3 regions of the Paenibacillus sp. AK121 genome follow, and region 1 is predicted to be linked to each of the others. Evidence: riboswitches for the same ligand, from Rfam matches in the RefSeq annotation. Region 1 holds a riboswitch; each other region holds the start of a gene.
What was found. A riboswitch is a leader RNA that binds a small molecule or an ion and turns the genes downstream of it on or off. The one in region 1 is predicted to bind cobalamin.
Positions count from the first base shown of each region.

Region 2: it holds a riboswitch for cobalamin, as region 1 does, so the genes downstream of both, KSP24_RS04145 (ABC transporter substrate-binding protein) here and KSP24_RS08775 (ABC transporter substrate-binding protein) in region 1, are expected to answer to the same signal.
Region 3: it holds a riboswitch for cobalamin, as region 1 does, so the genes downstream of both, metE (5-methyltetrahydropteroyltriglutamate--homocysteine S-methyltransferase) here and KSP24_RS08775 (ABC transporter substrate-binding protein) in region 1, are expected to answer to the same signal.

Region 1 is NZ_JAHPJM010000004.1:8,881-12,010, reverse strand. It holds gene KSP24_RS08780 (histidine phosphatase family protein) at 1-694, shown strand, start outside; cobalamin riboswitch at 791-1,005, shown strand; gene KSP24_RS08775 (ABC transporter substrate-binding protein) at 1,214-2,221, shown strand; gene KSP24_RS08770 (FecCD family ABC transporter permease) at 2,218-3,130, shown strand, end outside.
Region 2 is NZ_JAHPJM010000002.1:186,134-189,263, reverse strand. It holds gene KSP24_RS04145 (ABC transporter substrate-binding protein) at 1-1,584, opposite strand; cobalamin riboswitch at 1,804-2,007, opposite strand; gene KSP24_RS04140 (nucleobase:cation symporter-2 family protein) at 2,613-3,130, opposite strand, start outside.
Region 3 is NZ_JAHPJM010000002.1:380,595-383,724, reverse strand. It holds gene KSP24_RS05010 (anaerobic ribonucleoside triphosphate reductase) at 1-399, shown strand, start outside; gene nrdG (anaerobic ribonucleoside-triphosphate reductase activating protein) at 396-893, shown strand; cobalamin riboswitch at 1,082-1,277, shown strand; gene metE (5-methyltetrahydropteroyltriglutamate--homocysteine S-methyltransferase) at 1,436-3,130, shown strand, end outside.

The DNA of each region.
Region 1 (3,130 bases):
ACAGGTTAGTAAGCCGAATGATGCTAAAGAAGATCTGCAGTGGGACATGGAGCTCGTGCTAGTTCGTCATGGCACGACCTTATGGAATAAGGAACGTCGATATCTGGGACATGCCGACTTGGGTTTGCTGTCGGGAGCAGAGCAGGAGTTAAAGACTTTACAGAAAAAATTGCAGGGACATTCCTTTGCTCGAATCTATTGCAGCGACTTGATGCGATGTCGCCAGACCTTGCAGATCATTTTGCCGGAGTCAGCATTGACGTCTGAATGTTCCCTCTCTGCTATGCCTCCTATCATGGAACCACGTCTGCGAGAACTTCACTTTGGTGAGTGGGATGGAAAAACGTATGACATGCTTAAGGATGTGGCGTTGTATCGCGCTTGGATTGATGAGCCGCAACAATTCACCCCACCTGGAGGAGAGCCTTGGATTCATTTTGTGAATCGTCTGCGTGAATTCCTAGACTCTCTGTTTGCGTGGCGCATTGCTTTGGAGGTTCAGCCAATGGAGTCGAATGCTGCGCCGCCCTCTGTTTTGATTGTCACGCATGGTGGTGTAATTCGTCAGTTGGCTTGTATGCTTATGCCTGGCCATGATTTTTGGAGTCTGAATCCGAAGCCGGGAGAAGCATTTAGGATTCAGTTAAGGTTGACAGGACCGCACAATTGTATAGCAAGATTGCTTTCTCATTAGGTTAAACAAGGCGAATAAAGCGACTGTTTGGGTTGTAAGCTAACTCTTTTTAACCTATAATCATCAAGTAAAAGAACGGCTTGACTACCACTACATCAAATATCCAGCAGACGAGGTCGGCGCTATGTGAGGAACTTGCTTTCCTTTATTGCGTTGTTAAAAGGGAAGTCGGTGTGAGTCCGACACGGTCCCGCCACTGTAAATGGAAACATGCCCATTAGCCCTGTTTTATGTGCCGCCAGGCATATGAAAGAATATCAGGACATGCATTTTCCATAAGTCAGGATACCTGCCCGTCCGCCTGTCACCATAATCCTTCGAGGAAAGGATGACGTGTTCGCAGTGACTGTCCATGCGGAAAGAAGCTGCCCGCCTGCGCACGATCTGTGCTAACGTGACCCCTGTGTCCTGATATGAGGATGCGGGGGTTTTTGATAGGAAAAGAAGGCTGGAATGAGAAAATATCGGATGAAGTTCAAGTAACGCTCTTAACGATTTATGTATGAAGGGGTGCAAATCATGGCAGGAAAAAAAATAAAGGTATGGACTACAGGTCTATTGGCGCTGATATTGGCAGTTGGGCTGAGTGCATGTGGCGCGAATGGAAAAAATGCAGAAAATAAAGAGGGTCAAGCTTCTTCACAGCAGCCGGGACAGATCGTAACCGCACAAGAGCCTCCGGGTAAAACGGTTTACCCGCTAACGCTTAAGGATGCAACAGGACAGGAATTTACATTTAAAAAAGCACCGGACAAGATCGTTTCCGTCTCCCCGGCAGAAACCGAGGCGCTGTTCGCTATCGGACTGGATAAGGAAATTGTTGGTGTATCCGACTACTCTGATTACCCGGAGGCAGCTACGAAAAAGCCTAAAATGGGCGGTATTATGAAACCGAACGAAGAGGCGATCATTGCTGCGAACCCGGAAGTTGTTTTTGCAGGGATTTCACTTAGTGAACAGGCTACGACTAAGCTGCGTGACATGGGAATTATGATTTTTAAAACAGAACCGAAAACAGTTGAAGATGTCATAGCTAATATCGAATTGTATGGGAAAATCACCGATCATCAGAAAGAAGCGAGAGCGGTGACTGACAAGATGAGAGCAGATGTAGCAGAAGTGAAAGAAGGAGTTAAAAATATCGGCAAAGGGCAGAAGCTGCGGGTATACGTCGAGTTTTCACCAGGCTGGACAGTGGGTAAAGGCGAGTTTATGGACGAGCTGATTACATTAGCAGGTGGTGAAAATGTAGGTGCTACGCAGAAGGGGTGGTACCAAATCAGTGAGGAAAATATTATAGCTGCAAACCCTGACGTGATTTTGTACAGCAAAAGTGTGAAGGACGACAAAACGGGCCAGACCCTCGGCGATATCATTAAAGCTCGTAGTGGATGGGATCAAATATCCGCTGTTCGTAACCATCGTGTATTTGCCGTGGATGATAATTTGATCAGCCGTCCGGGGCCACGCGTAACGGAAGGGCTCAAGGAAGTGGCTAAGGGCGTGTACCCTGAAATTTTCAAATGAACCGTAGACTGATCGGTTTTGGGGGGACAGGTCTTGTCTTGCTGCTGCTGACGCTGCTACTCTGTCTTGGCATCGGCTCGGTCAGTCTTCCGGTCAGCCAGATCACAGGTATTTTGATCAACCACCTACCGTGGTTAGGTGATACGTTTACACCGGATTGGAATACATCCTCAGAGCAAATCATTTTAAAGGTCAGATTGCCACGGGTGTTACTGGGAATGTTGGTTGGAGCAGCGCTGGCGTTGGCGGGAGCCGGATTTCAGGGTGTGTTGCGTAATCCCTTGGCTGATCCGTATACCCTTGGGGTATCCTCGGGAGCTTCGGTCGGAGCAGCAGTACTGATTTATTGGGGGCTTCAATTTTCATTTGTGGGTATATGGACGCTTCCGCTAGTTGCATTTATAACCGGCATGCTGACGCTGTGGATGGTGTTGACGTTGGCGCGTGAAGGTGGGAAAATTCCGACCCAAAGCCTCATTTTATCAGGTGTGGTGATGCAATTTTTTGGGGGAGCCATTGTTTCTTTTCTGGCAGCCATGTCGAAGGAAACAGTCAATGAAATATTGTACTGGACGCTGGGAAGTCTCAGTCTGCGCGGTTGGTCATATACGGGAATTCTTTTACCTTACGTGATCGTTGGGCTGGTGTTTCTATGGAACCGGGCACGGGTGCTGAATATTCTGGCTTTGGGAGAACGTCAAGCGGCTCATATGGGGGTTCATGTAGATGCGACGAAGCTATCTGTCCTGATCATATCTACCTTGCTGACAGCTGCCGCTGTCTCGGTATGTGGAGTCATTGGCTTTGTTGGACTTGTTGTGCCTCATATCATTCGTCTGATGGCAGGTCCCGATTACCGGATGATTGTTCCGTTATCTGCACTGGGTGGAGCTATTTTTATGGCTTGGG
Region 2 (3,130 bases), on a different contig from region 1:
TTATTCCGCAATATCGGATTGCGCTGTAATGTAGTAATACTCGATCGGATGCGGCGTAAAGCCCTCTACCCCTTTTTTCACGCCAAACACATTGTCAGGGTGTACAATGAACGACTGCGGCAAGTCTGTATTGATAATATCCAGTGCTTGCAGTGTTACCGCATTACGCTGTGTGGTATCCTTTGCCAACTTCAGGCTGTGAAGAATATCCTCCAGCGGTTTGGAAGCATAACGGCTTACATTAGCTTCACTTGTAGAGGAGTAGAACATGTCCATAAAATACTGCGGTTCCCCTGTATGGGCCGTGAGCATGCTGTACATAGCAAAATCCCAATCGTTTTTGGTCAACGCCTCGTCGATATTTTCCACCTTGCGAATCTTGACCTGGATTCCCTCATTCAGCAACTGGCTCTGAATAACCTCAGCCATGACGGATAGCTCCGGACGCTGAGGGAAGGTCAGCAGCGTAACCTCGAATGGCTTGCCCTGCTTGGACCATGTGCCTTGGGCATCCTTTTGCCAGCCATCCTTCGTCAACAACTGCTCTGCCGTTCCGTTCAATGCTTTGCGCTCAATCTTACCGAAGGGAAGGATACTCGGAAACGGGCTGCTTGCTTCCGTACCGAAGCCCCTCATGACGGCGCTCACAATGGATGCGCGCGGAATCAGACTGTCCACCACCTTACGGTTGGTCGCATCCTTGAACACAGACGATTCCATGTTGTACACAATCATATGGGTACGCAAGGACGGAGCCGACAGCACTTGTAGCTTGTCGTTCTTTTTTAATACCTCTGCGTTATCTACCGGAATATCCGTCGCTACATCCACCTCACCGGATTGCAACGCCATCAGGCGCGAATTACCGTCCGTAATGAATTTCATCGTTGCTTCAGCCAGTCGTGCCTTTTCGCCCCAATATCCGTCATAACGCTCTACGACCAAGGATTGATCCTTGTTAAAGGCTTTGATTTTAAAAGCACCTGTCATCGCAGGGTAGCTCTGCTCATCTTTCATGGATGCCACATCCAGCACGATTGTTGACGGATCAGCCAGATTGGATGCCAGCGCTGCATTCGGCTGGTTTGTCGTGATTTTCAGCGTCAGCGGGCCATTTACATCAATGGACTTCACATCCAGTAAATCCTTCGCCAGGTGACTTTTCTCGATAGAGCGCAGCAAAGATGCTTTTACACTTGCTGCATCCATACTCTTTCCATCATGAAAAGTGACCTTACCCTGCAAGCTGAACGTCCACACGTTAGGACTGTCATGCTTCCATTCCTTGGCAAGCCAAGCCACAGGCTCCAACTTTTCATTCAAACGAATGAGTGTCTCACCGGCACCGGAACGCATCACATCCCAGCTATTGTCTCCATGCGGATCGACGCCTGACGGTTTCCACGTATACGCCATCACCAGCTTTTTACCTGCTGGAGTCTGTTGTGCAGGCGTATTCTCACCCTTGCCTGAGCTATCCTCCGTCTTTGTGGCTGTGCCGCATCCCGAAAGAGCCATAACTGCCATCAGCAGCAACAATCCTGTACATATGAACCATGAACGCCTATTACGATTGCCTATCATCCCACATGTCCTCCTCTATCTTGTAAAATATCGTATAAACCTAACGCAAAACGCGAAAAAAGCATTCCCAACCACTTGACCAGCAGTCAGAAATGCTTTCATTATAAAATGTCAAAACTCACCTCAAAGCCAACTCCAAAAACATAGAAGGGATCAGATCGGTTTCAGACATTCCGTATGCAGCACGCCTAACCACCTCCCCAGCATCCCGTGGGTCTGACAGTGATGTCAAAACAGGCAGGTCTCCTGACTCCAGGCTTATCTTTCAGGCCTTCCCGGTTCCTCACAGTTCCAGTGGCTATTCTGAAAGCTCCAGCAGTACCCTGCTGATGCCTGTATACAGTGGCGGGTCCGTGTCGGAATCTACCGAACTTCCCTTTTAAGTGAACACGCTCAACAACTATCTACATCGTCTCAACAAAACCTCGTATATAGAGTTGTCCGGCTCACACCTGTTTTCTTCCTTTATTCCTTTTTATTACGAATTAGGATTATCTTATTTTGTTGCTACTGGCTTGTCAATAAATGCGGCACAATAATTTAAATTTGAACGATCCCGCAAAGATCAAGACTGTCACTATTCATTGCATGCACGCAATTCACGTGCTAAAATTAGGTATAGAGATATCCACCGTATCCGTATACTAAAAAGAGCCTTCGTCGCGCCAACGGCAAAGACTCCTAGGATTTGAAAGGCTGTGGATCACCACGGCGCGCTAAATGCTTAGCTAAACCCACCGTTAGGCGCCTAACCTAATCAAGCGGTGGGTTTTCGCTTGTTCCGAAATTTCCGACGCAGCCAGCGATAAAGTTTACGAATACTAAACACCAGGCTTAGTAACGTAACCATCCAACGCAACACATCGTAGCACGACACAAGTGTGACCATCGGCTTCACCCCCTTTCGGGAAGCTGCACCGTGGTCCGAAAACATCCACCACTATAATCCGCTCTGGGTAACCCTATGCCAAACAGCCGGAAAAGAGGCTACACCCTCTCTCCGGCTGTTTTGGTTTATTTGCTATTCATCAAACCTTCTGTGGAACCTCCGAGACATTTACGCCTTTGACCGATTCACCCTGTTTTCTTGCCAAAACGATGTTCAAGACAATTGCCGTAATCGAGCCCGATACAATACCATTTTGCAGCAGCATTTTGGCAAAGCTAGGCAGTTGGTCAAACATTTGCGGCAGAACAGCTGAGCCTAGGCCTACAGCAATACTGCATGCTGCGATCAGCAGATTGCTTTCCTTCCGCAGATCTACTTCTGACAAAATAGACATACCTGATGCAGCAACCGAACCAAACATGACGATCATTGCCCCGCCCAGCACAGCGTTAGGAATCACTGTCGTCAAGGCAGCCAGCTTAGGCAGCAAACCGAGAACGACCATGATGCCGCCCGCAGCAAAAATAACGTTACGCGATTTGACGCGAGTTAGCGAGATCAGACCCACATTTTGCGAGAAGGCTGTGTAAGGGAACGCATTAAATATACCGCCCAGCATAATCGCAAGTCCCTCCGAACGAAGTCCATTGACGATTT
Region 3 (3,130 bases), on a different contig from region 1:
TACACGAATTCCTTTCATATTCCGGTGTATTACAAGCTTCCCGCTGCACGTAAAATCAGCTTGGAGGCTCCGTTCCATAATCTATGTAATGCGGGTGCAATTTCATACATTGAGCTGGACGGTAATGCACGGAATAACCCGGATGCATTTCTTAAAATTGTTCAGTACGCACTTCAACAGAACATCGGCTACTTTTCCATCAACCATCCGGTAGATCGTTGTACGGAATGCGGCTATGAAGGAATTATCGGGACAAGCTGTCCTCAATGCGGCACAGATGAGGAGCACACGCACTTTCAGCGTTTACGTCGGGTAACCGGATATCTGACAGGAGATTATACCGTTCGTTTTAATGCTGCCAAGCAAGCCGAAGTCCGCGACCGGGTGAAGCATAAGTGAATTTGTGCGGCTATATTCCGGAATCTCTGAATGAAGGATACGGCCTGCGCACCGTTGTATTCATTAGCGGTTGCCGCCATGCCTGTCCCGGCTGTTTTAATCCAGCTTCGTGGAACTTCCGCGCAGGGGAGCCATTCACGCCTGAGCGTCAACAGGAGGTTATCCGTGATATCATGGATAATCCGCTGTTGGACGGACTGACTCTCTGCGGGGGAGACCCTTTTTTCTCAGCAGCAGAATGCTCGCAATTTGTACGTGACTTCCGCGCGGCTTGTCCCGACCGAACCGTATGGGCCTACACGGGCTTTGTTTACGAAGATCTGCTCATGGATCAGGAACGACAGGAGCTAGCGTTTTTGTGTGACGTGATTGTAGATGGCCGTTTTGTTGAACAGCAAAAGGATCTGACCCTCCCCTTTCGAGGCAGTCGTAATCAACGTCTGGTAGATGTGAGAGCCAGTATTCAGGCAGGTTACACCGTTTCATTGGCTTAAAGGCGATGTTCTACTTAGCAAGATACTATATCAAAGACAAGTCCCCACGATGGGGTGGGCTTGTCTTTTTTGCATATAACTAACAGATTCCACTCCAGTTTCTATTACTGTTTCTATTGCACATCCTGTGAGTTTCACTTATGATGGTGAACAAGTATACGAGTGCATAATTATTCGTCATACCTTAATCGCATAGCTTGGAAATAGGTGTCTGTTCTATTCAGATCAGACTTAAAAGGGAAGCCGGTGCAAATCCGGGACGGTCCCGCCACTGTAAACGGGGAATGTTCAGCTACTCATACACCCACTGGTCCACAGACCGGGAAGGGATGCTGAACGTCATGATCCGTAAGTCAGGAGACCTGCCTATTTTAACAACATCGCAGTACCTACGGAAGATAGGGAGGTGTTAAGAGCAGTCGCCGTATTTTTGAATTTTAATCGCGGAGGCATTCTTTCCCCTACTCATTTTTAGCCTTGGGGGCAGAATGCCTTTTTTGGTACGTAAAAATAAACTGGCTACCAGTTAGGAGGAAACCTACATGTCCATTAACGAACGATCTGCATTGTCGGCTTTGATTAGCAGTAATCTGGGTTATCCGCGTATTGGTGGGAACCGGGAATGGAAGAAAGCACTGGAGCGCTTCTGGCAGGGTAGTATTGACGAAAGCGAACTGCATAGTGAGATGAAAAGATTGCGTCTGGAGCATCTGAGCAAGCAACGTGACAAAGGGATTGATCGCATTCCTGTCGGAGACTTCTCCTATTACGATCACGTGCTGGATACATCCGTGATGTTTGGTCTCGTCCCCGAACGCTTCAACTATCGTCCTACAGGTCCAGTTCCTCTATCTGTGTATTTCGGGATCGCACGTGGGCAGAAGGGAGCTACTGCCAGTGAAATGACCAAATGGATGAATACCAATTACCACTACATCGTTCCCGAATTGGCAAATGCGGCTCCGGTGCTCACTGAAAATAAACCCTTACTGGCTTATCGTGAAGCAAAGCAAGAGCTAGGCATTGACGGTAAACCGGTTCTCATCGGTCCCTATTCATTTGTTGTTTTATCCAAAGGCTATGATCGTAAGGATCTGGCTTCTATTATACGAACCTTCCTGCCTTTATACGCCCGAGTCTTGTCAGAGCTAGCAGCAGAAGGCGTTCAATGGGTCCAAATCGATGAACCTGTCCTGACCACCTCATTCCCGGCAGAGGATCTGGAGATTATTCAGGAGGTCTATGAAGCTTTGACCCAAGCTGCACCCTCGTTGAACATCATGCTGCAAACCTACTTCGGCAGCCTGGATCATTATGAGCGTCTGACTGAACTTCCGGTACAGGGACTGGGTCTTGATTTTGTATACGATGATGGCGAAAATCTTCAGCATATATGCCAGCATGGCTTCCCCAAAGGGAAAACGCTGGGTGCTGGTGTCATTGATGGACGCAATATATGGCGCAGCGACCTGAATGCCGTAGCTGCGCTGTTGGGCCAGTTAGCAGAACAGACCACTGCCGCACAGCTTGTCGTACAGCCATCGTGCAGTCTGCTGCATGTGCCGGTCAGTCTGGAAGCAGAGCATAAACTGGACCGAGAGCTGGTGCATGCACTAGCCTTTGCCGATGAAAAGCTGGATGAAATCGCAGTCTTGACGGCTGCACTTGGTAAGCACGATCCATCTGCAATTGCCAAGCTTGAGCAAAGTTCGGATGCGGTAGCCCGCTTCAACCGCTCCGCGGCAAGGGTACAGACAGCTGCCGATTTGGCCGACCTGCTGGCAAAAGAGCCACTGTCACGCAGCGTTCCTTTCGCCGAGCGCCGGGTGATTCAGCAAAATAGGCTGAAGTTGCCCCCACTACCTACGACGACCATCGGCAGCTTCCCGCAAACTGCTGAGGTCCGCAAGGCCCGTCTGCACTATCGCAAAGGAGAATGGTCTGCCGAGCAATATCGGACATTCATCCAACAGCAGATCAAGGAATGGATTGATATCCAAGAGGACATTGGCATAGATGTGCTTGTACATGGGGAATTTGAACGGACCGACATGGTTGAATTTTTTGGCGAAAAGCTGAAAGGCTTTGCTTTTACACAAAACGGGTGGGTGCAGTCCTACGGCTCCCGCTGTGTTAAACCGCCGATCATTTACGGAGATGTGTCGTTCGATCAACCTATGACCGTGGAAGAGACGGCATTTGCTCAGTCGTTAACCTCCAAGCCAGTTAAAGGGATG